3 regions of the Rhizobium sp. 9140 genome follow, and region 3 is predicted to be linked to each of the others. Evidence: riboswitches for the same ligand, from Rfam matches in the RefSeq annotation. Region 3 holds a riboswitch; each other region holds the start of a gene.
What was found. Region 3 has a riboswitch for cobalamin ahead of GA0004734_RS13645 (CbtB domain-containing protein). Riboswitches for the same ligand answer to the same signal wherever they lie in the genome.
Positions count from the first base shown of each region.

Region 1: another riboswitch for cobalamin. It lies ahead of GA0004734_RS07290 (aromatic ring-hydroxylating oxygenase subunit alpha); the one in region 3 lies ahead of GA0004734_RS13645 (CbtB domain-containing protein).
Region 2: another riboswitch for cobalamin. It lies ahead of cobU (bifunctional adenosylcobinamide kinase/adenosylcobinamide-phosphate guanylyltransferase); the one in region 3 lies ahead of GA0004734_RS13645 (CbtB domain-containing protein).

Region 1 covers NZ_FJUR01000001.1:1,568,419-1,579,125, forward strand. The annotation lists gene GA0004734_RS07275 (FAD-binding oxidoreductase) at 1-1,228, opposite strand, end outside; gene GA0004734_RS07280 (L-threonylcarbamoyladenylate synthase) at 1,253-2,224, opposite strand; gene GA0004734_RS07285 (DUF6656 family protein) at 2,291-2,884, opposite strand; cobalamin riboswitch at 3,193-3,371, shown strand; gene GA0004734_RS07290 (aromatic ring-hydroxylating oxygenase subunit alpha) at 3,430-4,674, shown strand; gene GA0004734_RS07295 (hybrid-cluster NAD(P)-dependent oxidoreductase) at 4,691-5,809, shown strand; gene GA0004734_RS07300 (glycoside hydrolase family 25 protein) at 5,887-6,936, opposite strand; gene GA0004734_RS07305 (BA14K family protein) at 7,099-7,554, shown strand; gene GA0004734_RS07310 (transporter) at 7,630-8,622, opposite strand; gene GA0004734_RS07315 (acyl-CoA dehydrogenase) at 8,832-10,607, shown strand; gene GA0004734_RS07320 (crotonase/enoyl-CoA hydratase family protein) at 10,617-10,707, shown strand, end outside.
Region 2 covers NZ_FJUR01000001.1:2,696,471-2,707,177, reverse strand. The annotation lists gene GA0004734_RS12755 (phosphodiester glycosidase family protein) at 1-291, shown strand, start outside; gene GA0004734_RS12750 (hypothetical protein) at 295-663, opposite strand; gene GA0004734_RS12745 (glycine betaine ABC transporter substrate-binding protein) at 754-1,710, opposite strand; gene GA0004734_RS12740 (hypothetical protein) at 1,809-2,000, opposite strand; gene GA0004734_RS12735 (cobyric acid synthase) at 2,343-3,800, shown strand; gene GA0004734_RS12730 (chloride channel protein) at 3,831-5,636, opposite strand; cobalamin riboswitch at 5,747-6,147, shown strand; gene cobU (bifunctional adenosylcobinamide kinase/adenosylcobinamide-phosphate guanylyltransferase) at 6,319-6,843, shown strand; gene cobW (cobalamin biosynthesis protein CobW) at 6,847-7,929, shown strand; gene cobN (cobaltochelatase subunit CobN) at 7,951-10,707, shown strand, end outside.
Region 3 covers NZ_FJUR01000001.1:2,903,873-2,914,579, reverse strand. The annotation lists gene GA0004734_RS13660 (DUF1194 domain-containing protein) at 1-71, opposite strand, end outside; gene GA0004734_RS13655 (glucoamylase family protein) at 238-1,527, shown strand; gene GA0004734_RS13650 (CbtA family protein) at 1,575-2,333, opposite strand; gene GA0004734_RS13645 (CbtB domain-containing protein) at 2,540-2,716, opposite strand; cobalamin riboswitch at 2,765-3,026, opposite strand; gene GA0004734_RS13640 (SRPBCC family protein) at 3,077-3,562, opposite strand; gene GA0004734_RS13635 (hypothetical protein) at 3,655-4,188, opposite strand; gene GA0004734_RS13630 (YciE/YciF ferroxidase family protein) at 4,361-4,864, shown strand; gene GA0004734_RS13625 (ABC transporter substrate-binding protein) at 4,944-6,068, opposite strand; gene fhuF (siderophore-iron reductase FhuF) at 6,075-6,854, opposite strand; gene GA0004734_RS13615 (TonB-dependent siderophore receptor) at 6,861-9,038, opposite strand; gene msrA (peptide-methionine (S)-S-oxide reductase MsrA) at 9,206-9,937, opposite strand; gene GA0004734_RS13605 (6,7-dimethyl-8-ribityllumazine synthase) at 10,325-10,707, opposite strand, start outside.

The DNA.
Region 1 (10,707 bases), 1.3 Mb from region 3:
AGCGTTCGAGGAATGCCTGCTTGTCGGCACCGACGGGCTGGGAAATATTGTAGTGGATGTTGCCGTCGCCCATATGGCCGAAGGAGCAGATCCGCGCGCCGGGGATCGCCGCCATCACGGCCGCATCGGCCTCTGCCATGAAGGCGGGAATGCTGGCGATCGGCACCGAAACATCATGCTTGATCGACCCGCCTTCCGGCCGCTGCGCCAGCGACAGGCTCTCGCGCATGTGCCAGAGCGCCTTTCGCTGCGCCTCGCTGGAGGCGACGATGGCATCGTCCACGAGCCCGTTCTCGATAGCGCCGGAGAGCAGCGCCTCCATCGTGCGCCCCGCACTTTCCGCGCTGTCGGCGCTGGAAATATCGATCAGCACGTACCAGGGATGCACCGTCGCCATCGGGTCCGTGACGCCGGGAATGTTGCGCACCGAGAAATCGATGCCGATGCGCGGCATCAGCTCGAACCCGGTCAGCGTCTGCCCGCAGAGCGTGGACGCCCGTTCGAACAGCGCCAGCGCATCCTCGACTGTGCGAAGGCCTGCAAGCGCCACCTCGTGGCCGAGCGGCTTGGGAAACAGCCGCAGCACGGCACCGGTGATGACGCCGAGCGTTCCCTCCGCGCCGATGAAGAGATCGCGCAGATCATAGCCGGTATTGTCCTTCTTGAGGCGGCGCAGCCCGTCCCAGATCTCGCCGGTCGGCAGCACCACTTCGAGGCCGAGGCACAGCTGGCGCATGTTGCCATAGGCGAGCACGGCCGTTCCCCCCGCATTGGTGGAGAGGTTGCCGCCGATCCGGCAGGAGCCTTCCGAGCCGAGCGACAGCGGAAACAGCCGGTCCACCCGGTCGGCTGCCATCTGGATATCGGCGAGAATGCAGCCGGCATCCGCCACGATGACATTGCCGACCGGATCGACGTCGCGAATGCGGTTCATCCGCTCCAGCGACAGGAGAATGTCGGCAGCACCCGTGCGGGGGATCTGCCCGGCGACATGGCCGGTATTGCCCGCCTGCGGCACGATGGCGACGCCGGTTTCGCTGGCAAGCTTAAGGGTCGCGGAGACCTCCGCCACGCTGCCGGGCTTCAAGACCGCCGGCGTCGTGCCGCGATAGAGCCCGCGGGTCTCCACCAGATAGCGATCCTGGACGGCAGACCCCACCTCCGCATGGCCGCCGACGAGATCGACGAAGCGCTGGACAAGATCGGGCGAGGGGACGGTGTTGGTCATGTCGATGCTCTCAGGATGGCAGTGTCAGCGGGGTGCCGCCGCGCGCTCCAGCCGGTCGCGGATGGCCTCGCCGAGGCCTTGGCTCGGAATGGCGGAAAAGGCGATCGTCCGGGCGCCCGTGGCGTCCGCCTGCTTCATATAGGAAAAGAGATTGGCGGCGGCTTCCCGCAGATTGCCGGACGGGCTGAGATCGAGCACGATCACCGCCGCCGCCTCGCCGGAAAGGGCCGTCCCCCCGAAGCGGATCAGGGCCTCCCCCGGCCGCACATCCGTCGCATCCAGACGCACGGCGGCACCCGGCGCATAATGCGAGGCGAGCATGCCCGGCGCCTCCAAAGTGGCACCCGCTGAATCCTGCCGCAAAAGCCGCTGACCGGCCACAGTCTCGATGTCGGCCGCGTCCAGCCCGCCGGGACGCAGCAGGCGAAGCCGCCCGTTCTCCACCTTGACGATGGTCGATTCGAGCCCGATGCCCGCCGGTCCGGCGTCAAGAATGAGGTCGATGGCGGAACCGAGATCGTCGGCCACATGCGCGGCCATCGTCGGGCTGATGCGCCCCGAGGTGTTGGCGCTGGGTGCCGCCAGCGGTTTGCCAAAGGCGGCGATGACCTCGCGCGCGAAGCCGGCCGGCATCCGCAGGCCGAGCGTGTCGAGCCCGGCCGTGGCCAGCGCATGCACGGTGGCTCCGGGCGCACGCGTCACCACCAGCGTCAGCGGCCCCGGCCAGAAGGCTTCCGCCAGACGGCGCGATACGGGATCGAACAGGCCGTGGCGCGCGGCCATCTCCATATCGGACACATGCGAAATCAGGGGGTTGAAACGCGGCCGGCCCTTGACCTCATAGATCGAGGCAATCGCATCGGCCCGCGTCGCATCGGCCGCAAGCCCGTAAACGGTCTCCGTCGGCAGCGCGATCGGCCGGCCCCGCGTGAGCACATCCACGGCGCGCTCCAGCGCCCGCACCCGGTCGAGGGTCGTCTCGATGATCTCTGCCATGCGTCTCGCGCTTCCGCCCATTGAGGCGGCAGTCTTAGTGCAAAACGATAACGGCTGCAAAGCGTCTCAGAGCGCGCGGATGATCGTGCGCAGGGCGTCGTTGCGGGCGCCCAGCATCAGCACGTTCTTCAAGGCCGTCTTCGGGTCCTGCGTGCGGAAGAGGAGGCCGCCGTCGCGAACGGTCCGGTTGATCACGAGCTTGCCCTGCTCGCGGTCGAGGTCCATCGCGACGGCGAAATACATGCGCGAATATCCGCGGCGGACATCGTCGAAGAAATGTTCGTCCTTGCCGATTTCGCAGAAGAAGTTGGCCATGTAGAACGACCAGCGGACATCGTCATAGTCCGCGAATTTGGTGCGCGCCGCCGTCACATGACAGTAGCCGAGATGCGGGCTGCCATCGAGCGTGCGGTGGAAGATCATCTTGGGAAAGCGGATAGACGCGTGGAAGCCGCTGATACGGTCGTAGGCGAGCGTGCCGGCGGCCTCAAGCTTGCGGCCCGTCCGTTCGGCCACTTCCTTGTGCGTCAGGTAGCGCTTTGCGGCGCGCGCCTCGGATGTCGCGCGGTTGATCCGGCCGGTGCGCAGGTAATCCGTGTACACGCCCCCGCGTGGTTCCTGGGGAGCCTTGGCATCATCGAAGTAGCGCAGGTTGGCCATGGTCTGGTCCAGCATGGATGATCTTCCTTTTGCATGGTCTTACGGGCCGGCCATGGCGCGAGGCTTGCGTCATCCGGCCATTCGCCTTGGGGCAGGCAGCAGGGGCGCACGCCTCGATGTCGCAAATGCGCACCCGGCAACGACGCATCGGCCTGACCGGGAAAGCGACATCTGCCGAAATGTCTCGCATCGTCTTGTTTATCTTGAAGGATCGACGCACGAAGTCGCAAAAATGGCCCGCAAATGCGCGTGTCGTCTTTCTCAAATCGCGTGTCGCTTCTTGGCCTCTGAAATCGGCCGGCGCGGCGTTAGAGTGAGAGGCTCAAGGCGCTGGTTTCAAAGGGATCCGGACACATTATTGGGAAGCCGGTCGGAACCGGGCGCTGCGCCCGCAACGGTGGTGGAGCATGAAGCCGGCGATCCTTGTCACGGATCGGCCTGGCCCAGCCCCTGAGCCCGGACACCTGTCTTGGCGACGATGTGACGGACTTTGATGTGAATGTCGTGGTGCGGCGGGTTGCCGGGTTTAAATAAGGAACGGGAACATGGATTTTCGCAGCGAAGTACTCCGCACGCTCCGGAACCGGCGCGAGACCCACAGCCTCGAGCAGGCATTCTACACGGATCCAGATCTCTACAAGCTCGACATGGAGGAGATCTGGTACAAGGACTGGCTGTTCATCGGCCATGACTGCGAGATCCCCAAGGCCGGAAATTACTTCACGGTCCAGATCGGCGACTATCCCGTCGTCGTCACCCGCGACCGCCAGGGCGCCATCCATGCCCTGCACAATGCCTGCCGCCACCGCGGTTCGCGCGTCTGCACGCAGGCCAAGGGTGCCTCGGCGCGGCTCGTCTGTCCCTATCACAACTGGACCTACGAACTGGACGGCAAGCTGATGTTCGCCCGTCAGATGGGCGAGGACTTCGACAAATCCGCACACGGCCTGAAGCCCGTCGCCTGCGAGACGATTGCCGGCTATATCTTCGTCAGCCTAGCGGCCGAGCCGCTGGATTTTGCGCCCGTGCGCGACATGGTCACGTCCTACCTCGCGCCGCACAATCTCAAGGACACGAAGGTCGCCTATGAGAGCACCATCGTGGAGAAGGGCAACTGGAAGCTCGTCTGGGAAAACAACCGCGAGTGCTATCACTGCGCCAGCAACCACCCGGAGCTTTGCCGCACCTATCCCGAAGCCCCTTCGGCCACCGGCGTTCAGGGTGCCAAGGATGATCCGGTCATTTTCGAGCACTGGAGTCGCTGCGAAGCCGCCGGCCTGCCGAGCGAATTCCGCATCGATCCGACGGGCCAGTTCCGCGTCGCGCGCATGCCGCTCATTCAGGATGCCGAGAGCTACACCATGTCCGGCGCCCGCGCCGTCAAGCGCCGCCTGTCCGACGCCGTGCCCCAGAGCCATATCGGCACGCTGCTGATGTTCCATTACCCGAGCACCTGGAACCATGTGCTCGCCGACCACGCCATCACGTTCCGCGTGCTGCCGCTCGGCCCCGAACTGACGCAGGTCACCACCAAATGGCTGGTCCACAAGGATGCCGTCGAGGGTGTCGATTACAATCTCGAGGAACTGACGCATGTCTGGACCGAGACCAACGATCAAGACCGCCAGATCGTAGAGGAAAACGCCTTCGGCATCCGCTCGCCGGCCTATGAGCCTGGTCCCTATTCCCCCGAGCACGAAGGCGGCGTCATGCAGTTCGTCGAATGGTACACGAAATTCATGCAGGAGCGCCTGACCGGCGTCCGCGCGCCGCTCGTGCGCGTGGCCTGACATGAGCCAAGGTCGCATGACAGTCGTATCGCCGTTCCGTCACTTCGACGAACTCCAGCCCTGGAACGATCGCCAGCACCTGCTCGAATGCATCGCGGTGACGCTCGAGGCGCCCGACGTCATGACCTTCGTGTTCAAGTCGGATCGCGACGGCTGGTTCCGCTACCTGCCGGGCCAGTTCGTCACGCTCGAAATCCCGGTGACGGCCGACGATCCGGTCATGCGGACCTATACGCTGTCCTCGACGCCTTCGCGCCCCTTCTCCATCGCCGTCACGGTGAAGGCGCAGGCGACCTCGATCGGCACACGCTGGATGTTCGAGAACCTGCGCCCGGGCATGACGCTGAAGGCGTTCGGCCCGCTCGGTGACTTCTCCTTCGTGCGCTATCCCGGCGAGAAGTACCTTTTCGTCTCAGCGGGTTCCGGCATCACGCCGATGATGTCGATGACGCGCTGGTTTTCCGATTGCGCGCCGCAGACCGATGTCGCCTTCGTCTCCTGCGCCCGCCGTCCGGACGATCTGCTGTTCCGCGCCGAACTGGAAACACTGGCTGCCGGCATGCCCAACCTGTCGCTTGGCTTCGTCGTTGAGGGTCACGAACCCCGCCATGGCTGGCACGGCCTGCGCGGTCGCATCGACGCTACCAAGGTGGCGCTGCTCGCGCCCGACTTCATGAGCCGCACGGTGTTCTGCTGCGGTCCTGAACCGTTCATGCGCGGCGTGCGCGAACTGCTGCAGGCATCCGGGTTCGACATGGCCCGCTACCACGAGGAAAGCTTCCAGCCCGCCGCAGCGCCGAATGTCGATGAACTCGCCGTTCGCGCCGGTGCGGGCGACGCTGCCGGCGAGGCCGATAGCGACCAGCCGATCGTCGCCCCCACCGTCATCTTCACCATGGCCGGCAAGGAAGCGAAATGCATCCCCGGCCAGACCGTGCTCCAGACCGCCCGCGCCGCCGGCGTGCGCATCGGCGCCGCCTGCGAAAGCGGTCTCTGCGGCACCTGCCGCGTCATGAAGATCTCCGGCGAGGTCGACATGAGCCACAATGGCGGCATCCTCGACGAGGACATCGAGGAAGGCTACATCCTCGCCTGCTGCTCGCGTCCGCTCACGGATGTGCAAATCGAGGCGTGAGCGGCGAGACGCCCTGATGCCTTCCCGGTTGTGGGGAAACCGCGCCTCCAGATAACGTGCCGCAGCTTGACAGCAGTCTAGCGCAAGGCGATCCGCGCGCCCCGAACGCTAATGGAGGAGGTCGTCATCGCGTCCACGCCGGTCGCTTGCGTTCCGATGCAGGCCGGGCGGGTGCCATCGGCTGAGACGAGCATAATGACCGGCGGGCCGAGGGTTGGTGCGGGCTCCGGCGGCAGCGGCTTTTCCGGCAGCAGTTCGCCCTTGGCCCATTCCACCTTCAGCCGCGCGGCATCCATCGGCGCCACGTTGACGTCGATATCGGGCAGGGTTCCACTGATGCGGTAGGGACAGCGGCGCTTGTTGCAGTTGGCGCCGGAGGAAAACTGCCAGAGCGCGTAGCTGTCCCAGTTGCCCATCGGGAAGACGTTGCGAATGCCCGGCTTGTAGCGGGCGTACCAGAGCGGCAGGCGCGAGAGGATCGGGTAAAGCGCGCGGTTGTCGGCGATGTGGCGAGCGGTGGAGTGGTTGGTGTAGAGCATCGGATACCGACCCGTGCGCGTCTTAATGTGTTGCGCGAAGATCTCGCCATCTTCGAGCGACATGAAATTGTCGGGGTCGATACCCTCGATGTCGAGCACCATCAATTCGTCGGCTGCGGGTTCGGCATAGTCGAGGAAGTGGTTGGCCTGCTCGATCGGGTTGCCGGGCCGCGCCAGGTGATAGGCACCCCACAACAGCCCGCTTGCCCGCGCCACCATGCGCCGGGTCTGGTAAAGCTCGCGGCTGACCGCATATTTCCGCCACATCGTCTTGCAGTGCGCGAACGTATCACCCTTGTGGTCGCCGGTGCAGGAGAAGCTCTCCGGCAGACCGTCGGAGGCTTTCGAGACGAAACCCGCGATCCGCTTGTCCTTCAGCATCTCCTGCCAGTCGACGATATTCAACTCATAGGCATCGATGACCAGCGCCGGCTCCGGCGTCTTCCAGGGCTCCAGATCGACGGCAAGGCCGGACTGCGGTGAGAACACGGCGCCCAGCGCCAGTAGAAGGCCTAGCGCCACGACCGAACCTCGCCCGAAAGGGGAGGGAGTAAGCGCGCCGGCAATGGTTCGGGCGATGTGTCGCATGCGCACAATGCTGCGCTCACAGGGTTAACGCAACGTTAATTTTGGCCGCCGGCACGCGTCATGTGTTCGTCACAGAGGGAACCAATGACGATTCTGCCCGTTGTCAGACCAGTGAATGCCGTGCCCCTCGCGGCCATTCAATAAAAATCCACGGAGGAAACAATGGGTCTCTTCAACGCCAAGCTCCTTTCGGCCGCAGGTCTTTCCGCAGCGCTTTTCGTCACATCGTTCGTGCCCGTCCAGGCCATGGTTCCGATCCCGGTCCAGAAGCCCGTCCAGACGGCAAACGCAGCCGAGCCTGTTCAGTATCGCGATCGCGACCGCGACGATTGGCGCCGTCGCGGCATGCATCGCCGTGGCAATGCTTATTATTACAATGGCCATCGCGGCTATCGCGAACGCCGCCGCGGCTATCGCGAACATAATGGCGTTTGGTTCCCGCTCGCAGCGTTCGCGACCGGTGCCATCATCGGCGGCGCGATCAACAACGACCGCCCGGCTCGCGTCGGTGGCAGCCATGTCGCCTGGTGCCAGAACCGCTACCGCTCCTACCGCGCCTACGACAACACCTACCAGCCCAACAACGGCCCCCGCCGCCAGTGCAATTCGCCGTATTGATCGGTCGGTTTTGCAGGCTTGAATACAAAGAAGGCATCGGTTTCCCGATGCCTTCTTTGCGTTACGGCCTCTGCGTCAAAGAATCCCGATTCGTTTTAGGATCGTCCAGGCGAAGGCCATGGACATCACGATGAAGACCCCGGCGATGAGGGTGCCGTGGATTCCGCCGGCCAGCGGCAGGTCGCTGGTGTTCATGCCGAAGAAGCCGGTAACCAACGTTGGCGGCAGCAGGAAGGCCGTCATCAGCGAGAGGATATAGAGATGGCGGTTGGTCTCGGAGGAGAGCTTGCTGTCGATTTCCTCGTGCAGCAGCCGGGCTCGTTCCTGCAACGCGAAGACGTCGCGGTCCACCGTCTCCAGCCGGTCGGTCAGGCGTTCGGCGACGTCGATGAAGCCTGTGGGAACCTCGTCCTCGTCCGATGCGGCAGCGCGTCTGAGAAGCGCGAGCAAGGTGCGCAGATGCCGGTGTAGACGGACGGCGGTACGGCGCAGCGGCGCCAGCCGCGGCTGGTCGTTGTGGCCCGCCTCGCCATAAACCTCGTCCTCGATGACGTTGAGCTCCTCCGTCAGTTCCAGCACCAGACCGATCAGAGTTCGCTGAAACTCGATGACCATCATCTCGAAAAGGTCGATCGGCCGCAGGCAGCGCGGATTCTTCTCGATCGCCGCCTTCACCCGGTCGATGCTGCGCAGCGGATGAAGCCGCGTCGTCACGATGACCTTGTCGGTCACGACGAAATGCAGCCAGCCGATGGTCTTCGTCATCTGGTCGAAGGTGCGCTCGAAATCAACCAGCGTGCCGTGCACCATGGCTTCGTCGGTCGTGATGGCGGCTTGCGTATCATGGCTCGATAGGGTGGCCAGCGCGTCCGGCGGCAAGTCGCAGATCTTCTGGATCAGCGCCGGCGTGCGCGCGTCGCTCAGCGCGAGATGCAGCCAGAGCCAGCCTTCGCTCTCGGTCAACGTCTCCAATGGCGCATCCGCGGAAATGCGTTCGCCGCGGCCCTGTCCCGGGCGGAAGCGATAGGCCCAGACGAGGCCGGGAATTTCGGGCGAAACGAGGTTCATGACAGAATGTCCGGCAGTCGGAGTCGTGCTGTATCGACGTTCTATGACAGTTTCGTTGCAAGGCAAGCGAAGCCTTGCGAGCCGGCCGGGAGATCGGGAACATGAGGGATCAATCGCGCATCTCCCAGTTGACGTTTACGTAAAAATCAATAATTTGACCCGCGGCGCAGGAGAAGACGGGTGGGCGCCGGCAAAGGCAGGAGAACCTTATGTACACATCCCCTGTGGACGACATTCTGTTCACGCTCAATCATATCGCAGGTCTCGAAGGCGACGTGTCCGTCGATGCGGATATCGTGGAGGCTGTGATCTCCGAGGCGGGCCGTTTCTGCGACGCGACGATCGCGCCGGCCGCCGCGCGGGGGGACAAGGAGGGCTCGAAGCTCGCCAATGGCGAGGTCCGCTCGCCGACCGGCTGGCCGGAGATCTATCGTGCCTGGGCTGCTGCCGGCTGGAATGGGCTCGCCGCGCCAATGGAAGCGGGCGGGCAGGGCCTGCCACACCGCCTGCAGATCGCCGCCATGGAAATCTGGAACGGCGGCTCGATGGCCTTTGCTCTGGCGCCGATGCTGACGGCCGGTGCCGCCGAAGCGCTTGCCGCACATGGTTCCGACGCGCTCAAGGCCCGCTTCCTGCAGAAGATGGTCTCCGGCGAATGGACCGGCACGATGAACCTGACCGAACCGCATGCCGGCTCGGATCTGGGGACGCTGCGCACCCGTGCGGAACGCCGCGACGACGGCACCTACCGGATTTTCGGCCAGAAGATCTACATCACCTGGGGCGAACACGACTTCACGGACAATATCGTCCATCTCGTTCTCGCCCGCCTGGCCGATGCGCCCGAGGGAACGCGCGGCATCTCCCTGTTCCTCGTGCCCAAGTTCATCGTCAATGAGGACGAGACGCTTGGCGCGCGCAACGATCTCTTCTGTCACTCGATCGAGGAGAAACTGGGCATTCATGCCTCGCCGACCTGCACCATGATCTATGGCGACGGCCGCTTCGGCGAGGAGGCAGGCGCTGTCGGTTATCTGATCGGGGAGGAAAATCGCGGGCTTGCCTGCATGTTCACCATGATGAACAACGCCCGCCTCGCGGTCGGCGCCCAGGGCGTCGCCATGGCGGAAGCCGCCACGCAGGGCGCGCTTGCCTATGCGCGGGAGCGCCGTCAGGGCAAGGCCCCCGGTGCGGATTTGGGTGCCGCCACGGCCAGCCCGATCATCGATCATCCCGATATCGCCCGCACGCTTCTGACCATGAAGGCGCTGACGCAAGGGTCGCGGGCCATCACCTATCTCTGCGCGGAGGCGGTCGATCGCGCCCACGAGGCTGAAGGCGACGAGAAGCGTCATTGGCAGGATCGTGCAGCGCTTCTGACTCCGATCGCAAAATCCTTCCCGACGGATGTCGGCGTCGAGGTTGCCTCGCTCGGCATTCAGGTCCAAGGCGGCATGGGCTTCGTGGAGGAAACGGGCGCCGCCCGCCTGCTGCGGGATGCGCGCATCGCACCGATCTATGAAGGCACGAACGGCATCCAGGCGATCGACCTCGTGACCCGCAAGCTGCCGCTCGGCGATGGCGCCCATGTGCGCGGACTGATCGACGAGCTCTCGGCGATGGCGAAGACCGTGACCGCAGTCGAAGGAGACAAGGGCGCCTGGGGCGAAACCGCCGCGCGTCTCAACAAAGCCATCGGCGAACTGATCACGGCGACCGACTGGCTCCAGTCCGAACTGGCGGGCGGACGCCTTTCGGCAGCCCTTGCCGGCGCCACGGCCTACCAGCGTCTCTTCGGCCTCGTCCTCTCCGGCGTGCTTCTCGCCAAGGGTGCGGCGGTCGTGGTGGACGATGGCCGTCAGCCGCAGCGCGTCGCTCTTGCGCGCTTCTTCGCCGAGAACCTGCTCGGCGAAACGGCAGCCCTTGCCGACGCCATCCTCCACGGCGCCGACAGCCTTGAGGCTGCGCGCATCGCGCTCAACTGAGGCCCTGATATGACCGACGAGACGATCCTCATCGAAAAGCCGGACACTGCCATCCGCGTCATCCGGATGAACCGCCCGGAAAAGAAGAACGCCATTACCC
Region 2 (10,707 bases), 210 kb from region 3:
CCTGCGTTCAAGCCGCAGAGCGACAGCCTGCAGATCCGCAACGGTGTCGGCGTCGATGAGAAGGGCGTCGTGCATTTTGCCGTCGCATTATCGCCGGTGCGCTTTCACGATTTCGCGACGCTCTATCGCGACGCGCTCGGTTGTCCGAATGCGTTGTTTCTCGACGGGCACATTTCCAGTCTCTACGCGCCCGACCTCGGCCGCATCGACGAGACCTACCCGATGGGGCCGATCATCGCCGTGACGACGCCGATGTGGCATGGCGCCGTTCTTCCCAAGCCCGCACCCTAAAGCCTAGGCCTTCGGAAACGCCCGCTCCAGTCCGCCCGACTTCGTGAGCCCGGCGCGGAAAGCCTGATAGGCTGCATGCTGCGACGAGCGTGCCGCTTCCGTCAAGCGAATCTGCAGCCGGGCAGGGGCGACACTTCCGAGCCAGAAACCGCGCTGCTCCAGCTTCAGCGTGTGCAGGAAGCGTGCGCCGGCCGAGCGGTCGAGGAAGCGGTGCAGCCCGTCGATCAGCGCGTCGTCCTGTTGCGGATTGTCCATCATCAGCGACAGAAAGGCCGTGTCCGCCGGCTGGAAGCGCTCGATGACGTCGGCAACCGCATCGCGGTCCGTCGGCGTCGGCTGCTGCATGGGGCTGATCGTCGTGTGCGTGTTCATGGGGTCCCTCAAGCCGGTGTCTGCGTTCTCGCGCCGTGATGCCATATAAGGCTGAAGCCGGACTGGAGTGCTGCGCCGTGAAGGAAACGGTCAGAGGGCGGCCTTGACCTTCGCAGCGATATCGGCAGGCAGCCAGGCGGTCCAGACAGGCTCGAACGTCTTCAGGAAGTAGCGTGCTGCATCCTCGCGGCTGCCGTTGGTCTGGTCCATATGCGCCAGCACGCTGTTGACCGTCTGATTATCCCATTGCCGTTTCGAGACATAGGCGAGGGCGGCGGGACCGGCCTTTTCGGGGAAGGCGCGCGTGACGATCGTGTAGACATCGGTGGTGGGATAGCCGTTGACGACGGGCGCGCTGCAGTCGGGCACCGCCGTGCAGTTGTTCCACTCGGCCCGGTCGTGGGTGACGCCGAAGGAGAGTTTGACCATCTCGTATTTGCCGAGGATTGCGGTGGGCGCCCAGTAATAGCCGAGCCAGCCCTTCTTTTCCTCGAAGGCCCGGGCGATCGAGCCGTCGAGATCGGCCGCCGATCCGGAATTGATCAGCTGGAACCCGGCGTCGTCGCCCTTCAAGGCCCGGTAAAGGTTGGATGTCGGGATCTGGCAGTTCCAGTCCGAGGGACAGTTGTGAATCGCGCCCTTCGTGGCATCCTGCGGCGAGGGGAAGAGTTCAGGGTGCTTCAGCGCATCCTGCACCGTCTTGATGTCGGGATGCGCATCGCTGATGTAGCGGGGGATCCACCAGCCTTCGACACCGCCATCTGTCAGGACGCGTGCGACTTCCACCAGTCGGCCATCCCGCAGCGCATCGGTCAGCGGTGCCTGCAGCGAGGCCACCCAGATCTCCGGCGCCATGTCGGGTCGTCCTTCGGTATTCATCGAGGCGAAGGTCGGCATTGTGTCGCCGGGTACGAGCTGGACGGTGCAGCCGTAGCCCTTCTCCAGAATGAACCTGTCGATATGGGCGGTGATGGCGGCCGATCCCCAGGTCATCTCGGCAATCGAGAGCCTGCCGCAGCCTGCGGCGCGTGCGGGCGTGCCCGACATCAGGAGGACGCTGCCGGCGAGAAGGCCGAGCGCGGTTGCAAGCGTCGGGCCGACGGCGGACTTTGTCATCTTTTCGCAGACGTCGCGAATGTTCTTCATCAGACCGACGCCTCCAGTGCGAACGCACGATGTCCCGCGATCATATAGTGCCAATATTTTTCGTCCGGACAGCCTAGAAGCTCTGGGACAGAAATCAACCGCTCTTCTTGGCCGGTCGAATTGGAACCGTCATGCAAGCCATTGAATTTTATCTCTTTCGAATGTTCGGTTTTGTGGGCGCTCTTATCCAAGGCGCGTCATCCCGGCAGTTGCATCGATCAGAGCCCCTTCATTCGAGATGACGTGATTGTGACAAAAACGGAGGCCGAGCCCGGCAGGTAACTCTCTGGTAACTCTCACGGCGTAAGGATGGTCCGTGGCTGGTCACAGCTGCTCTGCCGGATCAGGTATTGCGTCCCGGCATTCTGCCAGCCTCTTGGCATCCGTTCGATGCCTCCCGCTTGCCCGCCCCGTGCCGTGCGTTTCTTTGGTGTCGAGGGTGGAAAACCGCAGAGCTTCGGCTGCTGCGGTTTTTGCGCGTGATCGTCCGGGCCGTCCATGGCGCCCGCCGCGTCCCGGTGATATCAGGCCGCATGGCAAAATCGATCATGCTTCAGGGGACGGGTTCGGATGTCGGCAAGACTGTGCTCGTCGCCGGCCTCTGCCGGCTCGCGTCCAATCGCGGCGTCCGCGTCGCACCCTTCAAGCCGCAAAACATGTCCAACAACGCGGCGGTGTCGGCCGATGGCGGCGAGATCGGCCGGGCGCAATGGCTGCAATCGCTCGCCGCCCGCATTCCGTCCTCGATCCACATGAACCCCGTGCTCCTCAAGCCGCAGTCGGAGACCGGCAGCCAGGTCGTGGTGCAGGGCAAGGTCGTCGGGCAGGCGCGCGGGCGCGACTATCAGGCGATGAAGCCGAAGCTGCTCGGCGCGGTGCTGGAGAGCTTCGAGACGACCCGCGCTGGCCGCGACCTCGTGGTGGTCGAGGGTGCGGGCTCGCCGGCCGAGATCAACCTGCGGGCCGGCGACATCGCCAATATGGGATTTGCGACGCGCGCGGGCGTGCCCGTGGTGCTGGTTGGCGACATCGACCGCGGCGGCGTCATCGCCTCGCTTGTGGGAACGCATGCGGTGCTCACGCCCGAGGACCGGGCCATGGTCACGGGATACCTCATCAACAAGTTCCGGGGCGATGTGACCCTGTTCGACGACGGGCTCACCGCGATCCAGGGCTTCACCGGCTGGCCCTGTTTCGGCGTCGTCCCCTGGCTGAAGGCCGCGCGCCAGCTTCCGGCCGAGGATTCCGTCGTTCTCGAACGCCTGTCGCGGGGAACGGCGCGGGCGCTGACGATTGCCGTACCCGTGCTGCCGCGCATCGCCAATTTCGACGATCTCGATCCGCTCGCCGCCGAACCGTCCGTGGACCTCCGCTTCATCCAGTCCGGCGACCGCCTGCCGGAGGATGCGGCGCTCGTCATTCTCCCCGGCTCGAAAGCCACGATCTCGGATCTCGCGGCCCTGAAAGCGGCCGGCTGGGACAAGGATCTGGCCCTGCATCTTCGACGGGGCGGACGCGTGATCGGCCTCTGCGGCGGCTACCAGATGCTCGGACGCCGCATCTCCGATCCGCTCGGCATCGAGGGCGGAACCGCCGAAATCGACGGCCTCGGCCTGCTCGACGTGGAAACAGAAATGGCGTGCGAAAAGGTGGTGCGCAACAGCGGCGCCCGTTCCACGGAACACGATGTCGCGCTTGAGGGCTACGAGATCCACCTTGGGAAGACCACCGGACCCGACTGCGCCCGACCGCCCGTTATGATCGGGGACCGTCCCGACGGTGCGCTATCGCCCGACGGTCGCGTCATGGGGACCTATCTCCACGGTCTGTTCACCAGCGATGCCTACCGCGCGGCACTGCTGCGCAGCTTCGGTATCGCGGCGGAGGCCTTCGATTACCGCGCTTCCGTCGATGCGGCGCTCGATGCGGTTGCCGGGGAGCTGGAGGCCGTGCTCGATCCGCGCTGGCTCGACGGGCTCACGGGTCGCTAGAGCGTCGTCGCCTGTATCGCTGAAATCGCTCTAGAATTCGCCGGATGCCTCGCGACGTCTCCGGTCGAGTTCCTCGCTGTAGCGGCGCAGGGTGTAGCTCTCGGTCAGCACCCCGACGACGCGGCGCTCGATGAGATTGTTGCAGACGGCGAGCGCGTCGCTCTCCGTCTTGTCGAACAGGGTCGCCGCCTGCCGGGCGTTCATGTTCGGCTGGAGGAAGTCGTTCGGGAGCTTGATGTAGTCTTCAATGCCCTTGCCGGCGGCATCCTTTTCCACCGGGCTTGCATAAACCTCGGGAATAAGGATGACGCCGCCATAGCGGTTGGTGTCATCCACGACGATGGCGCGCTGGGCCGAGCCGAGCGGGAATTCGGCTTTCAGCTCGTCCAGTGTCGCCTTCGCGTTGATAGTGCGGACATCGGGCCGCATCAGCCGCCCCACGGTCAGGTTGCGGATCCAGCCGACATCGTGGGCGCTGCGAATGCTTTCGCCGCGCAGATGGAAGCGCCACGTGGCGAACGAGTAGCCGAAGGTGGTGCGCACGACCAGCGACGAGGTGATGACGGCCGCCAGCACCAGCGTGGTGATCGGGAAGTCGCCGGTGATCTCCAGCGCGAGAAACGTCATCGTCAGCGGCCCTCCGATAATGGCGACCGCAAGCGAACTCATGCCGACCACGGCATAGATGACCGGCGTCAGCGTGGTGTCGCCAAAGACGTAAGGTACGACGCCGGCAAAGACCTTGCCGAGCAATGCGCCCATGAACAGCGAGGCGAAGAACAGCCCGCCGCGAAAGCCCGAGCCGATCGAGACCGCGGTTGCGACCGACTTCATCAGGAACAGGCCGATCAGCATGGCGAAGGGCGTGGCGTGCGCGAGGTTCAGATGCAGGGCGCCGTGACCGCCGGAGAGCACCTGCGGCGAGATGGTGGCGAGCAGCCCGACGACGACACCGCCGATAGCGGGGCGCAGCGGCGCGGGGATGTCGCTCTTGCGGGCGACCTCTTCCGTCAGCGACACGCCCTTCATGATGAGAATGGCGACGCCGGCGCAAAGCGCGCCGAGGAGGATGGCCGGCACGTAGTCTCCGGGGACGACATCGCCGAATGCGCCGATGTCGATGGTGAATTCTTCGCCCCAGAGCAGGCGCGTCACGAGGTTGGCGACCAGCGCGGAGACGACGACCGGGGTCAGCGAGGCGATGGTGTAGGAGCCGATGATCAGCTCGAAGGCGTAAAAGGCGCCCGTCAGCGGCGCGTTGAAGGCCGCCGCGATAGCACCCGCCGCGCCGCAGCCGAGCAGCGTGCGCAGATCGTTGCGCCGTAATTTCAGATTCACACCGATCTTCGATGCAAGACCGGAGGCGAGCTGCGTGTAGCCGGCCTCCAGACCGACCGACGCGCCGAAACCATTGGAGACGAGGTTCTGCACCGCGACGACGATGCTGTCGGTCAGGGACATCCGCCCCCCGTGCAGCGCATTCGCCTCGATCGGGTCCACCATCGCCTTCTTACGCCAGAGCGCAAGGCCCATCATGATTAGGCCCAGCAGCAGTCCGCCGACGATCGGCGCCATAAGAATGGCGATCTGGCCCTTGAGGTCGGCGGAACTGACGCGCTCATATTCTGAAATACCGAAGATCAGCTTGTGCAGCTGCAACGAGATGAAGCTCATGGCGATGACGGCGAGCCCTGAGGTCAGGCCGACGACGATGCCGGCGACGAGCAGCCCGACCTCGCTGCGCCGGGCGAAGATGCGCCATTCCGAAAAGGTGACGGATTTCCGGGCCAGGCGCTTCACGCGGGCAAGGGTCAGGGACTTCAGGATGTCGGGCATGTCAGGCTCGATCTCGTCGGGCGTCTCCAGGGGTGAAACGCGATGGATCTTCGGGTCGGGCGATGGGGCCGACATAGCGCGGATGATTGACTTGATCCAGCGACGCGCCTAATCTTATCGGCATGGATGGTTCCCGTGCGGCGCGTGTCGTTCGGGAGTAAATGGGAATGCGAAGGGATGGACCCATACAGGGCATCCTCATCGCAGCCGACCCCGCGACTGTAGAACGGTCAGGGTTCGCCATCCGGTCTCGTCCGAAGGGCGACGGACCATGCCGCGTGGTGCGGCTGGCGTCACCAGACGGGCAGGGCCGGAAAAGCCACTGAAACAGCGATGCGAGCAACCGGGGTCGGACGCCTCTTTATCTACGAATCGTCCACCTCTTCGACATCGACCCGACGGTCAAACGCCGGGCAACCTGTTTCGGGAAGGCGAGGCGAACCCGTTCTCAGGGCTTTCGCCCTGCGTGACGCCGTGAGCCAGGAGACCTGCCAGCCACACCGCGCCGCATCCTCATGATGCTGCGTTCCAGCGCCAGCACGGAGGTTGTCGTGGCACACGAGACGTTCGCCCACCGGGTTTTCCGGGCCGGCGGTTTTTACCCATGCCCGTCCGGTGTATACCGGAGCCGCAGGCTGCCTTCGCTTCCATGGAACGGGAGCAGCGGGATAGCCGCGCGCGCATGACATCTCCCCTTCACGGTGCCACACTCGTGCTTGGCGGCGCACGCTCCGGCAAGTCGAACTTTGCCGAGCGGCTGGCTGTGGAAACGGGTCTTGTCCGGCATTACATCGCCACGGGCCGCGCCTTCGATGACGAGATGCGCACGCGGATCGACACCCACAGGACGTCGCGCGGCGATCTCTGGACGACGCATGAGGAGCCGTTCGATCTCGTTGGCCGTCTCTCGGTCATAGACGCCGTCGGCTGCGTCGTTCTTGTCGATTGCCTGACGCTCTGGGTCACAAATCTCATGCTGGAAGAGCGCGATGTCGCGGCGGAATCGGAGCGGCTCGTCGCCAGCCTTTCGGCGCTTCGCGCCTCCGTCATTTTCGTTTCCAACGAGGTGGGCCTCGGCATCGTGCCGGATAACCGCATGGCGCGGGACTTCCGCGATCACGCCGGCCGGCTCCACCAGCAGGTCGCGGCGCAGGCACGCGACGTCTATTTCGTGGCGGCAGGACTGCCGCTCAAGATGAAGGGTTAATCCATGACATTTTCAAAGACCGGCGACCGGACAAACCCGGGCGCCAAGATCCCCGCGACCGTCATCACCGGCTTTCTCGGTGCCGGCAAGACGACGATGATCCGCAACATTCTGGAAAATGCGGAAGGCCGGCGGATCGCGCTGATCATCAACGAGTTCGGCGATCTCGGCGTTGACGGCGACGTCCTGAAGGGCTGCGGCGCCGAGGCGTGCAGCGAGGACGATATCATCGAGCTGACCAATGGCTGCATCTGCTGCACGGTGGCGGATGATTTCATTCCCACCATGACCCGCCTTCTGGAGCGGGACGGACGCCCCGACCATATCGTCATCGAAACCTCCGGCCTTGCACTCCCTCAGCCGCTGATCGCCGCGTTCAACTGGCCGGATATCCGCACGCAGGTGACGGTGGACGGCGTGATCACCGTGGTGGACAGCGCCGCCGTCGCCGCCGGGCGCTTTGCCGACGATCACGACAAGGTGGATGCCGCGCGCGCGCAGGACGACAATCTCGACCACGAGAGCCCGATCGAGGAGCTGTTCGAAGACCAGCTGACCGCCGCCGACCTCATCGTCCTCAACAAGACCGACCTCCTGGATGCAGCCGGCATCGACGCCGTCCGCCGCGAGGTCGCTTCGCGCACGATCCGCAAGCCGATGATGATCGAAGCCGCCAACGGCGCGGTGCCGGCCTCCGTTCTGCTCGGCCTCGGCGTCGGCACGGAGGACGATATCGCCAACCGCAAGTCCCACCACGAGATGGAGCATGAGGCCGGCGAGGAGCACGACCACGACGAGTTTGCCAGTTTCGTTGTGGAACTCGGCCCGATTTCCGATCCCGCAGCCTTCGTATCGCGGCTGAAGGACATCGTCTCTGCGCATGATGTCCTGCGGCTGAAGGGCTTTGCGGATGTTCCCGGCAAGCCGATGCGGCTTCTGATCCAGGCCGTGGGAACGCGGATCGATCCCTATTTCGACCGTGCATGGGCAACCGGTGAAGCCCGCCGCACGCGTCTCGTCGTCATCGGCCTTCACGATCTCGACGAGGCGGCGGTGCGTGCTGCCATCGTCGCGTCTGCGGCATAAGACGGACGGGATTGGCGGCGGATGCATCTTCTTCTTGCGCAGAAAGGCACGATCTCGGACGGGGACGAGGCCATCGATCTCGGTCAGTCGCCGGGCGAGATCCTCTTCCTCTCCGCCGCCGATACGGAGCTTTCCGCCATCGCCAGCGCCTGCAAGGCCGAACCCGACGGGCGGACCCTGCGGGCGGCAAGCCTCCTCTCGCTGAAGCACCCGATGTCGGTCGATACCTATGTCGAGCGTACCGCGCGGCATGCAAAGCTGATAATCGTACGGGCACTCGGCGGCGCTTCCTATTTCCAGTATGTGTTGGAAGCCCTTCACGCCACGGCCGTGACCCATAGAGCAAAAATCGCCGTGCTCCCCGGTTATGACAAGCCGGATCCGGCGCTCGATGCCTATTCCACCGTGTCCGCAGACGATCGGGCGGCGATGCTCGCCTATTTCACCGAGGGCGGCCCTGAGAATATGCAGCGGTTCCTTGCGTATGCCCATGCACTCGTCGATGACGGCGAGCGGCCGGCGGCGGCAACGCCGCTGTTGCGGGCCGGCATCTGGTCGCCGCACGAGGGTATCGTCGGCGCGGAGAACTGGGGGCGAACGCACGCCGGAAGTCAGCCGATCGTGGCGCTCTGCTTCTACCGTGCGCTCGTCCAGTCCGGCGAGACACGACCTGTTGCAGCCCTGGTCGAGGCCCTTTCGGCCGAGGGCATGCGGGTTCTCCCGGTTTTCGTCTCCAGCTTGAAGGATGCCCTGTCCGTCGGCACGGTCGAGGCGATCTTCGCGCGGTTCACGCCGGATGTCGTTCTCAATGCCACGAGCTTTGCCGTTTCCGCCCCGGGCGGCGATCACAAGGGGACCGTGCTCGATGCCGGCGGCGCGCCGGTGTTGCAGGTCCTGTTCTCCGCGTCGACACGGCAGGCATGGGAAAGCTCGTCGCAGGGCCTGATGGCGCGCGATCTCGCGATGAACGTCGCGCTTCCCGAGGTGGATGGACGCATTCTCTCCCGTGCCGTCTCGTTCAAGGCGGCGGCGATCTACGACGAGGCGGTCGAGACGAATATCGTCGGGCATGCGCCCCTGGCCGACAGGGTCGCGTTCGTCGCAAAGCTCGCGGCAAACTGGGCGCGCCTGAACCACACGCCGCCGGCCGAGCGCAAGGTCGCCATCGTTCTCGCCAACTATCCGAATCGCGATGGCCGTCTCGGCAACGGCGTCGGGCTGGACACGCCCGCCGGCACCATCGGGGTGCTGCGCGCGATGGCGAAGGCGGGGTATCCGGCGACCGAGCTGCCCGCAGACGGCGATGCGCTGATCCGCTATCTCATGGAAGGCCCGACGAACGCGGCGCGTGACGGGCGGCATATTCGCGAGACGCTGTCTTTCAACGATTACAACGCGTTCTTCGCAACACTTCCCGAAAAGATTCAAACCGAGGTCACGGCACGCTGGGGCGATCCCTCGCGCGACCCTTATGCCGATGGCGACCGCTTCGCGCTGCCGCTTGCGCGTCTCGGCGGCGTGCTCATCGGCATCCAGCCGGCGCGCGGCTACAATATCGACCCGAAGGAAACCTACCATTCGCCGGACCTCGTGCCGCCGCATGTTTATCTCGCCTTCTATGCGTTCCTGCGCCAATCTTTCGGCGCCCACGCCGTCATCCATATGGGCAAGCATGGCAATCTCGAATGGCTGCCGGGCAAGGCCCTGGCGCTGTCGGAGACCTGCTACCCGGAAGCGGTGTTCGGCCCGCTGCCGCATCTCTACCCGTTCATCGTCAACGATCCCGGCGAGGGAAGCCAAGCCAAGCGCCGGACATCGGCCGTCATCATCGATCACCTGACGCCGCCGCTGACCCGCGCCGAAACCTATGGCGCGCTCCGCGATCTCGAAGGTCTGGTCGATGAATATTACGACGCCGCCGGTGGCGATCCCCGGCGCCTGCGGCTGCTCTCCAACCAGATCCTGCATCTCGTCCGCGACATCGGGCTCGATGCGGATGCCGGCATTGCCGAGACGGATGGCGAGGAGGCGGCGTTGCAGAAGCTCGACGCCTATCTCTGCGATCTGAAGGAAATGCAGATCCGCGACGGCCTCCACGTCTTCGGCGTGTCGCCCGAAGGGCGTCTCCTGACCGACCTGACGCTGGCGCTCGCCCGTGTGCCGCGCGGCAGCGGCGAGGGCGGCGATGCCAGCCTGCAACGGGCGATCGCGCGCGATTGCGGGCTCGTCAACGGGGAGGGCGCGGATAGGACGGCGTTCGACCCGCTCGACTGCGCACCGGCCACGCTCTGGCAGGGCGCGCGCCCGCCGCTTCTTCTGGCTGCGAGTGACGATCCATGGCGCAGCGAAGGCGATACCGTCGAGCGAATCGAATTGCTCGCGGCAAAGCTGGTCGGCGGCGAGATGGCCTGCCCGCACGGCTGGGCGGCGACGCGCGCCGTTCTCGATGCCGTCGAGGCGCGGCTGAGGCCATCGTTGATTGCCTGCGGGCCGGCGGAGATCGCCGGTCTCATGGCCGGTCTCGACGGTCGGTTCGTGGCGCCCGGGCCTTCCGGCGCGCCGACGCGGGGGCGGCCGGACGTGCTGCCCACAGGGCGCAACTTCTATTCCGTCGATAGCCGCGCCGTGCCGACGCCGGCCGCTTTCGAACTTGGCAAGAAATCGGCCGATCTCCTCATCCGGCGCTATTTGCAGGATCATGGCGCGTGGCCGACGGCGCTCGGCCTCACCGCCTGGGGCACCTCCAACATGCGCACCGGCGGAGACGATATCGCGCAG
Region 3 (10,707 bases):
CCGGTTGTGGAAGGGGCCGATGGGAGGCCGTGGCTGGAAAGGCCCATCAGCAATGCAATTCCCGCCAAGATCATGTCATCCAATCCCCGCTTCGCACCGTAGAGGCGAACATTAACACAACGGGTGATGGCGGCGACCGGTAAGCGACTGCTCGGCTTCAACACTCGGTGAGCAAAGAAATTTCGCAGGGATAAAGAGATGAGGCACGTGCTGCGTGCCCGCTCATGAGGAGTTGCAATGCTTTTCAAAGATACGACCGACGCCGGGCTGATTGACAGATTCCAGCTGGGGGCGTTTCGGTATTTCATGCGGTATACGCATCCGGAAACGGGTCTCGTGGCCGACAGTTCGCAGGAAGGTTCGCCGGCCAGCATCGCCGCGACCGGCTTCGGCCTGTCGGCGCTCCCCGTCGGTGTCGAGCGCGACTGGCTGTCCCGCGAGGATGCGGCGCAGCGGGCGCTGACGACATTGCGCTTTCTGCGCGACAGCGAGCAGAGCCGCGACACGCTGGCCACCGGCTATAAGGGTCTCTACTACCACTTCCTGGATATGAAGACCGGACGGCGGGCGTGGCGGAGCGAGATCTCGCTGATCGATAGCGCGCTGCTGATCGCCGGCGCCATAACGGTCGGTACATATTTTTCCGAGAACACGCCTGCGGAAAAGGAGATCCGGGACATCGCCGATATGGTTTATGCCCGTGCCAACTGGGCTTGGGCGCTGGACGAGCAGGATACGCTGGCGCTCGGCTGGAAGCCGCGCAGCGGTTTCCTTCCCTATCGCTGGCATGGATATAGCGAGGCGGTCATTTTGTACACGCTGGCGCTGTCCTCGCCGTCCTACCCGATCCCGGCCAACAGCTACATCGCCTTCGGCAACCAGTGCGACTGGAGGGAGGCTCTGGGCAAGCCGTTCCTCTATGCCGGACCGTTGTTCATCCATCTGTTCTCCCATGCCTGGATCGACTTCCGAGGCATCCGTGATACGGCAATGGTCGAGCATGACAGCGATTACTTCGAGAACACCCGCCTCGCCATCGATCTGCAGCGTGACTACGCGGAGCGAAACCCGGAGTCCTTTGTGGGTTACGGCGCGGATTGCTGGGGGCTGACCGCTTGCGACGGGCCTGAGCGTTCGCGTCGTCTGCGGGATGGTCGCCAGCAGAATTTTTCGGGCTATGCCGCGCGTGGTGCGCCGTTCGGCCCGGATGACGGGACGCTGGCCCCTTGGGCGCCCCTTTCCTGCCTGCCGTTCGACGAAAAAGCGGCACTTTCCGGAACCCGGCATATCCTTGAGACCTATCCGGGTGTGATCGAGGAAGACGGCTTCATCGGAAGCTTCAATCCGAGCGTACCGGCCCGCACGGCGGAAGGCTGGATGAACACGCGGCGGATCGGCCTTGATCAAGGCATTCTGCTGATGATGATCGAGAACCACAGGACCGGCTTCTTCTGGAACCTCCTGCGCCAGTCGGCTCCCATTCGGCGCGGGCTGAAGCGCGCCGGTTTCGCGGGTGGGTGGCTGTAAGCTCCATATGATCATGCGACCTTCCAGATAAGGGGGTAGCATGTTTGTCATGCCGTCTTGAGGAAGCGGTCGTTGATGGCGCCGGAGACGATGCCGAGGACGAGCCAGAAGGCCAGCGTCGTCGCCAGGGCAGCCACTGCGAATTCCGCGCCGAGAACAGCGGGAACCGGGCTCGCGATATCGCCGGGCTGGGGTGCGCCGTAGATGTGGGGCAGAGCGAGGAGAACAAGGCCAACACCCTTGGCCACGATTTCCGTTCGCAGCGCGATCAGGCCGAGACCGAGCGCCGAGAGCGTCGTGGTGACGAGCCACCACGTCTGGCGATCGCCGAGATCGGCGGCGGGAAAGCCGGGCAGTTCGGGCGGAAGGCCGAGAGCCGGAAGCATGTGGACCGAGAGCCAGCCGAGGGCACCCCAGGTGAGGCCGGTGCGCAAGGTCGGCGGGTTGCCGATGAGAACGCCGAGGCCGCCCAGAAGCAATCCGAAGCCGACGCCCGTCACCAGATTGGCCATCAGCGTCCCGGAGAAGCGGCTCAGACCGAACATGATGCCGCCATCCTCGTGTACCTCGCCATCATGCGCATAGGCGGGCGTTACCGGCTGAAGCGCGGATGCGAGGGACTGGAGCAGCGCGCCGGATTCGCGTGCGGAATGCTCGTGTGCCGCGGGTGTTCCGTGGGCAGGTTCTCCCTCGTAGGTTTCGGCGTGGAGGATCAGCGGCACGACGCGGAGTTCCTGCGCGGCGGTCATGAACAGGCCCGCGATGAGGCCGGCGCAGATGGCGGCCAGAAGTGTCTTGACGATCATGGTTATACCTTTCGGAGCAACGCCTTACCGGCGTGCCGTCGTCCTGTGCAGGTGTGGGATGATCCGATCGATCCGCACGACAATGCGCAGCGCGACCGATGCGGTCACACAGAGGCGGTCGCGTCGGGCATGCAGGCGTCAGCAACGCAAGGCCCGGTCACGAGGCTTGCGTTCGCCTGTCGCTTGGGAGATCGGGCTTGTTTACCCTAGTGGCAGGGGAAGCCGAACGCATGGCGGACGTCGTGCGCGGTGTCGTGCAGCACGGCCGAATTGGCCAGACCTGCTCCGAACACGAGGAACGCCCCGATGCACAGGGAAAGGAGACCCGCAATCATGCGGTCATTGAGAGAAAGCGAAACGCCGGATGCGTTGGTAACAGCCATGACAACCTCCGTGATGGCAACGTGGGACGTGTCCCACTCATTTGGGCGACATGCCCGGCATCAATCGGCAGGTGTCCTGGCTCGCGGCGTCTGATGCCCAATGGCACCGTCGGGTCTTTCTCGCCTTCCCGCAGATCCGGTTTCCCGTTTCCGCAGTGACTTCTACCGGTCGCCCGGCATGAAAGACCCTGACCGCTCTACAGTCGCGGGGTCGGCCGTGATTGAGGTGCCGCACTGGGTCCACCCGTCACGTTCCCATTTACTCCCCGGATGGTGTGGCACCCGGAGAACCTATTGATGAGCATCACTATGACGCCTGCGGAAGGGCTGTCAATCGCACCGGTCCGCCTGCGTCTCAGATCAGAGGGTCGCGGCAAGGGCCGCGAGCTGGTCCGCGCACTGGTTCCAGCCCTCTTGAAAGCCCATCTGCTCATGCGCGTCGCGGTCGGTCTTCGTCCAGTGGCGGACGCGGGCCGTGTAGCGCGTACCACCATCCTCCGGCTCGAAGGTGATGATGCCGGTCATGAAGGGCTTTTCGGAGGGCGTCCATGCGTGGATATAGGCGTCGGTAAAGACGATCTTCCGATCCTGCACAACCTCGAGGTAGACGCCGCGATTGGGCATTTCCTCACCTTCCGGGCTTCTCATGACGATGAGGTTTGAGCCGCCGACGCGCAAATCGACCTCGGCCGCCGCGATCGTCCACGGTTTCGGCACGAACCATTGCTGGAGAAGAGCAGGCTCCGTCCAGCAGCGGAACAGCGCGTTCGGCGTGACATGGATGTGGCGGGTGATGACGAGGTCGCGATCGTCGGAGGTGGTGGGTACTGTCATAGGCTCGGGCATGGGCATTGTCCTGGGGCGGCTCGTCTGTTTTGCCGAGTTTCCGTCATTCGGCGCCGACTGTCGAGGTCTTTGCGATCGGCTTCGAACATCGGTTACGGACCGGCAGGGGAGGACTGGATCTTGACGATCGCGGTGGTCCACTGCGGAGCCTCGGGCGGGCCGGTGCGTGGTGCCGGGAAGACGAGGGAGGACCGGAGCGGCGCGGAATGACCCGGCGGGATGCGGGAGATGATCAGCGCGTCGTCGCGACCGATCGTGCGGCAGGCGCCGGCCGGGCAATCGTCGAGCGTGACGTCGAGGGTGAAATAGTCGAGGAAGGCGGTGCTGTCATTATGGACCGTGCCGGTTACCACATAGCTGCTCGCGGGTGTGCTCTTTTCAAACTGAAGGTTTTCCAACCGGACCTGGCTCTCCGCGATCGTGGCGACAGGCTGATCCGCGGTGACCGGCGACAGAGGTTCGGACGGGCGGGCATTGTCGTCGGTCCACCAGACGACGAAGGCGCTGATGAGGCCGACGGCGACGAGCACCGAAAGCGCCGGCTCGGCCATCTTGCGAAACCGCTGGTCCCAGACGGCAAGCGCGACGACCACAAGGCTCGCGATCGCGAGCGAAATCCAAAGCATGAACTGCCTCCCCATGCACCTATATATAGGGACGACACGGTCGGGTTGAAAGCGCATGCGGTGAATCAAACCGGGAACAAAGGTGAGATCACCAAGTTCCTCAGCCGCAGAAACACCGTTTGAACCACCGCGGCGACAAACCTGTCCCGCGGACCCGTGAAAGGATAGAACAATGGCAGGAAAAGCACTCGAGGACCTGTTCCACGACATGCTCAAGGATGTCTACTACGCTGAAAAGAAGATTGCGAAGACGCTGCCGAAGATGGCCCGCGGCGCACAGAGCCCGGACCTGAAGGCCGCTTTCGAAAAGCATCGCGAAGAGACCGAAGGCCAGATTGAACGCCTTCAGCAGGTCTTCGACATCTTCGGCAAGCGTGCCACCGGTAAGACCTGTGCCGCCATCGAAGGCATTATCGAGGAAGGCGAGGAAGTTCTTGAGGAATTCAAGGGCTCGCCGGCCGTCGATGCGGGCCTGCTGGCCACGGCGCAAGCCGTCGAGCACTACGAAATGGCGCGCTACGGCACGCTGAAGACCTGGGCTGGTCTGCTCGGTCTCGATGAAGCCGTCAAGCTGCTCGACGAGACGCTGAAGCAGGAAGAAAAGACCGACGCCGACCTGACGAAGCTGTCGAAGGCCGTCAACGCCACCGCCATGGACAAGGCGAAGGCTGCCTGAGCTTCAGGCCAGGTGCTACGAATGAAAACGCCAGCCGGATCACTCCGCGCTGGCGTTTGCATGTTCGGGAAGAGCTGCGTCAGTCCGTAAGGCTGATCCAGTAGGCGCCGTCGAACGGCACCGCGGCGAAGCGCTTGTTGATCTCGGCAAGCGTCGTTTTCGGGTCGAGATCGGTGAAGAGATTGGGCCGCAGCCAGCGGGCGAAGGCTTCTGCTGCCAGAATGTTGAGCGGCACCGCGTTGAAGAAATTCCACAGGCCATGCACGCGTCTGTCGCGCACGGCCTTGAGGTTGGCGAGGATAGGGGAGGTGATGACCTGCTCCAGCGTCCGTCTCGCTTCCTCATCCGGCACGCCGGGGCCGATGGAGAAAGCGCTGTAGGTGCCGCCGGGGGAGCCCGTGGCGATGTAGACCTCGGGGTCGGCAGCGATCAGATATTCCGTCGAGACGATGCCGCCCTGGGCGGGCAGGTTACCTTCCGCGATATTCCGGCTGCCCGTAAGCCCGATGAAGGCGCCGAGACCGCCGGTGCCATAGGCGTAGCAGCACTTGTCCGGATTGGGGAAGGCATCCATCAGCACCGTCGGCCCGGGGGCGGTCGCTTGCGCCACGCGGTCGCGAATACGGTGAAGATGCGTCTCGTAGAAGGTCGCGAAATCATCCGCCTGCGCCTCGCGGTCGAGCACGGTGCCGAGCAGCCGCATGGCAGAGGGCGTGTTCTTCAGCGCATCGCTGTTGAAATCCACCACGATGACGGGGACGCCCGTGCTTTCCAGATAGTCGATGGCGCGCTTGCCGAGCTCGGTATCGGCCTGCCAGTTGGCCATGATGGCGAGATCGGCCTTCAGCGACAGGATGGTCTCGAACGACAGACCATCGCCGGTGCCATCGCCAATGGTGGGCAACGTGGCAATAGCGGGAAAACGCTTCTCGAAGGCGGCGTAGATTTCCGGGTTGTCGCCCTTCATGTCGCCCGACCAGCCCGCGAGCAGGCTGACCGGATCGGGATGGATGAGCGATAGGGCGACGAGATTGAAGCCGCTTCCCAGCAGGATCGCTTTCGGCTTCTCCGGGATCGTCACGGTGCGCCCGATGGAGTCGGTCACCGTCAGCGGATAGGTGGACGCATTTGCCGTGCCGGGCGGGAGAGCGGCGACCAGCGATATCAGACAGAGGAGAACGGCGAACAGGCGGCAGGGAAGCATCGGGTCTCAGTGTCCTCTTTGCGGGCCTTCGCCACGCTGGCTGGGCAGCGCGCAGAGCGCGCCGCAGCTCGGAATACCGGGAAGGAGGTAGCGCAGGCAGCAGACCTTGCGACGACAGACGGTCTCGTCGCCCACGGGTTCATGCCGCAGACAGCCGCGAAAGGGGTTGGCCGTACCGTCCGCAAGGACCGGCTGCTCGAACAGCGCGCGGGAAGCCCAGGCGTCGCTGCCGCTTGTCGGGGCCGTGGCGTTGAACGCGTAGTCGATGTAGACGGCGGCATTGTTCCACGCGAGCTTCGGTGCCAGACCGGCGGCCGCTTTCATGGCCGCGATCACGGCAGCGAGATGGCGGTGAACCAGAGGCACGACATAGCCATCCGCGCCGTCCGCTGCATCGGCCTCGCTCCAGTCGCCTTCGGTTTCCAGTCCAAAGGCCCGCGGCAGGCCGTCTTCGGCGAGCGCGATGGTCATGCTGGAGAGATCGACCGGCAGGACGTAATCGGCCCGTCGCGCGACGATAAAGGGGATCGTCAGACCGGCGAAGTAGTAGAGCGACCACATGGAGGCCACCGCCCGCTGGTCGCTGCCTCCATGGGTTTGCGCATACCGATCGAGCGCTTCGGTAAAGGCGGGAGACGAAAAAAAACCGGCAAGGGGCAGCGCCCCTTCCAGATCGCGTGACAGCATCATCTTTTCGCCGCACCAGGCATGCTCGCCGGTGAACACGGATTTCAGTTCCGGCGGCCGGAAGGCATCGTTCGGCGGAGAGGGAGGGGTTGGGTTCATCCGGGCCTACCAGCTGTATTTGAGCGAGCCGATGACAGTGCGGCCCTGATCGCGATAGCAGAAACCGCCTGAGCAGACGGCGTCACGCCGGTCGAAGAGATTGGTGGCGTTGACCTGAAGTTTCAGCCCCTCGTACTTCTTGTCGATGGCGGCGAAATCGTAGTGGACGGCCGCATCGAACAGAACCCGCGACGAATTTTTCACCGTGTTGATGTCGTTGCCGAAGCTCGAGCCGATGAAGCGTGCGCCAGCCCCGACGCCCAGCCCATATGCGAACGTATCTTCCGGCATGTCGTAATTTGCCCACAGCGAGGCCATGTGCAACGGCACTGAGGAGACGAAATTGCCCTGGCTGTCTGCCGGCCCCTCGATGATCTTCATGTGCGTGTAGGTGTAGGATGCCGTCAGCGAGATGCCGTTGTCGAGGCTGGTCGTCGCCTCCAGTTCCAGTCCGCGCGACCGCAGCTTGCCGCGCTGGACCTGGATGTTTTCAGGACCCGTCGGCAGGTTGACGACTTCGTAATAGAGGCCGTTGTCTTGATCGATGTTGAAGAGGGCGGCTGTCAGCAGCGTGTTGCTGTCCGGCAGCAGATATTTCACGCCGATTTCCTGCTGCCGGCTCTCCGTCGGGTCGAAGGGCCGCCGTGTTTCCTGATTGATGCCGGCATTGGGCGAGAAAGCTGTGGAGTAGCTGGCATAGGGCGCTAGGCCGAAATCCGTCTCGTAGGTCAGGCCGATGCGGCCGGAGAATGCCTTATCGCGCTGCGACGTCGTGGTCGTGTCGCCGCTCGCCAGCACTGTGTCGTCGGTGTCCGTATCGACCCAGTCGTAGCGGCCGCCGAGCGTCAGCGTCCAGGCATCGTAGCGGATCTGGTCCTGCACATAGGTGCCGATCTGCCACTGGTCCTGAACGGTGCGGGTGGAGAAGGGGATCGGGTCCACATCACGCCCGGCATTCGGGTTGGCGGTGTCGAGCGGCGGGGTGGTGCCGGTGCCGTCAAGCGAGCGATAGCGCAGCTTCTGGAAGTCGAGCCCGATGAGGAGCGTATGATCGAACGCGCCGGTCGCGAACTTCGCCTCGATCTGGTTGTCGATGACGCCCGCCGTCAGGCGCTCGTCGAAGGTGCCGGCGCTGCTGTCGAGCAAAGTCGGGTCGAGCGCGTTGGGCGCATAGGCGAAGGCGTAATCGGCATCGATGTTGAGGGTCGAGAGGCGGGCGTTCTGGCGGAAGACGAAGACGTCGTTCAGGCGGTGCTCGAACTCGTAGCCGACCCGCGCCTGCTTCTGGACGGAATCGTTGAAGTCGGGATTGCCGCCGAAGATGTCGGTGACCTTGCCGGTCAGCGGATCGTTGTAATAGGCGGCCGTGCCGCCCGATTTCGTGCGGGAATATTCGCCGAGAATGGTGAGCTTGGTGTCCTCGTCGGGCTTCCATGTGATTGCGGGGGCGATATAGGCACGGTCGTCGGAAACGGAAACCTGTTCGGTATCGGCATCGCGCAGCAGACCGGTCATGCGGTAGTAGACCGGGTCTGTTTCGTTGATCGGACCGGAGAGGTCGAACTGGCTCTGATAACGCTGGTTCGTGCCGTATTGCACCTCGATCTCGCGCAAAGGCTCGATCGTCGGTCGCTTGGTGATGAGGTTGTAGAGCCCGCCGGCGCCGGATGCGCCGTAGAGTGCGGAGGAGGGGCCGCGCAGGATCGAAACGCCTTCGAGCCCGTAGGGTTCGGTCTTGAAGAGCGAGGAGCCCGCGCCCGGCTGGCGCAGGTTGTCGCGGAAAATGCCGGTATAGGTGACATCGAAGCCGCGGACGGAAAAGCTGTCGAAGCGCGGATCGAAGCCGAAGGCGCCGATGCGCGTACCGGGCGTGTAGGCGAGGGTCTCCTGAAGCGACTGCGGATTGCGGTCTTCAAGTTGCGCGTCCGTGACCGAGGAGATGGATTGGGGCGTCTGGAGGAAGGGCGTGTCCGTCTTAGCGCCCGTGGCGCTCGCCGTGCCGACATAGCCTTCGCCGGTGATGACGCCGCCGCTGCCGCCGGTGACGACGATTTCCTCAAGCACCGTTGCATTGCCGGTTGCCCCATCCTGTGCAAAAGCTGTCGTGCCGATATCGAACAGGGCGATGGCCAGCATGGATGTGCTGGTGACAAGGGCTGAGCGAAGCGGAAAACGGCGTGACATGCGAACCTCTCGGTGAAAAGATGATTTTCACTATCAAGATTCTGCCGCAAAGACAGCCCTAAAACATGATTAATCCGATCATGTTTTAGGGCTGTGGGAATTTCGCAACGCTTGGCTTACGAGGAGCCGACTTGGCGCGGGCATCGAAGGCGGCTCTTACGCGCCGTTCAGCCCTTGGCCTGCGAGACCAGTGCCGGCTTGTCGCGATAGGTCTCCGGGAACACGGTTTTGAGGTTCTCGATCTTCGGCAGGTCGTTGTAAACGATGTAGGGGTAATCCGGATTGAGCGTCAGAAAGTCCTGATGATAGGCCTCTGCCGTAAAGAAGCCCTTGAGGTTGGCAACCTCGGTCACGACCTTGTCCGGAAAAACCTTCGCCTTGTCGAGCTGCGCGACGTAAGCGTCCGCCACCTTCTTCTGCTCGGGGCTGAGCGTGAAGATGGCCGAGCGATACTGCGTGCCGTGATCGGGGCCTTGAAAGTTCAGCTGCGTCGGATTGTGCGCGACCGAGAAGAAGATTTGCAAGAGCTGGCCGTAGCTGATCTGCGAGGGATCATAGGTCACCTCGACAGCCTCTGCATGCCCGGTCTTGCCGCCGCTGACGGTCTCGTAGGACGCCGTTTCCTTCGCGCCGCCGGAATAGCCGGAGACGGCGTTGGTCACGCCCTTCACATGCTGGAACACGCCCTGCACGCCCCAGAAACAGCCGCCGGCAAAGACGGCTTTTTCGGTCTTGGCAGACGTCGTCTCATCGATGCTCGGCGGTGGAATGACCACGGCCTCTTCCGCGGCACCGGCGCGGACGGCCGTAACGGCGATGATGAGGGCCGTCAGCGCGAAGGCGCCGAGAACGCCGCCTGTCAGGTTGCGGCGGAGATTGGAACGGGAGGTTTTCGACATACGGTAATCCCTGAGGGCGCGGATGGCGAAAGAGCCTGACGACGCGCCGCGACGTTGCGGATGTGCGGGGATTGTGAGCCGATCCGCCACCGGCGTCAAATCGCGTTTTCGTGTAGTCTGGCAGGGCTCATCCGCTCCGGAGAAGGTGACGGTGAAGCTCTGATTCAAGGCGCTCGCCTGACGCTTCAACGGGCCGGGAATGTCGAATCATTCGCGTTGCTTGAGCACTGTCGTTGAGACCCTGAGTCACGGGCTGGTCCGGCGTAATGTGCCATTCAGGCTCCGAAAACGGCGATGGCGTCCGACGTTTCTCAAGACGTCGGACGCCATCGCATTCGATCCAAGGCAAAAGCCCACCCGCCTCGAAAGCCGCGGGCTTCCGTCTTGTCAGGCGGTTGCTTCTGCCGGAACGAGCGCGATCTCCGCACGGGCTGCCAGCAACTGGCGGGCAGCATTGGCCGCCTCAGTGCCCTTGATCACGAAGTGATCCGTGAAGAAGCGGATATGCGCTTCCGATTCCTGGAAGTGATGCGGCGTGAGGACGGCCGAGAGGACGGGAACGCCGGTGTCGAGCGAGACGCGCACCATGCCGTCGAGCACGGTGGAGGCGACGAAGTCGTGGCGATAGATGCCGCCATCGACCACGAAAGCGGTGCCGAGGATGGCCGAGAAGCGGCCGGTCTTTGCCAGCGTCTGGGCATGAAGCGGGATTTCGAGCGCGCCGGGCACGTCGAAGATCTCGATATCCGCTGCATTGCCGCCGAGTTCCT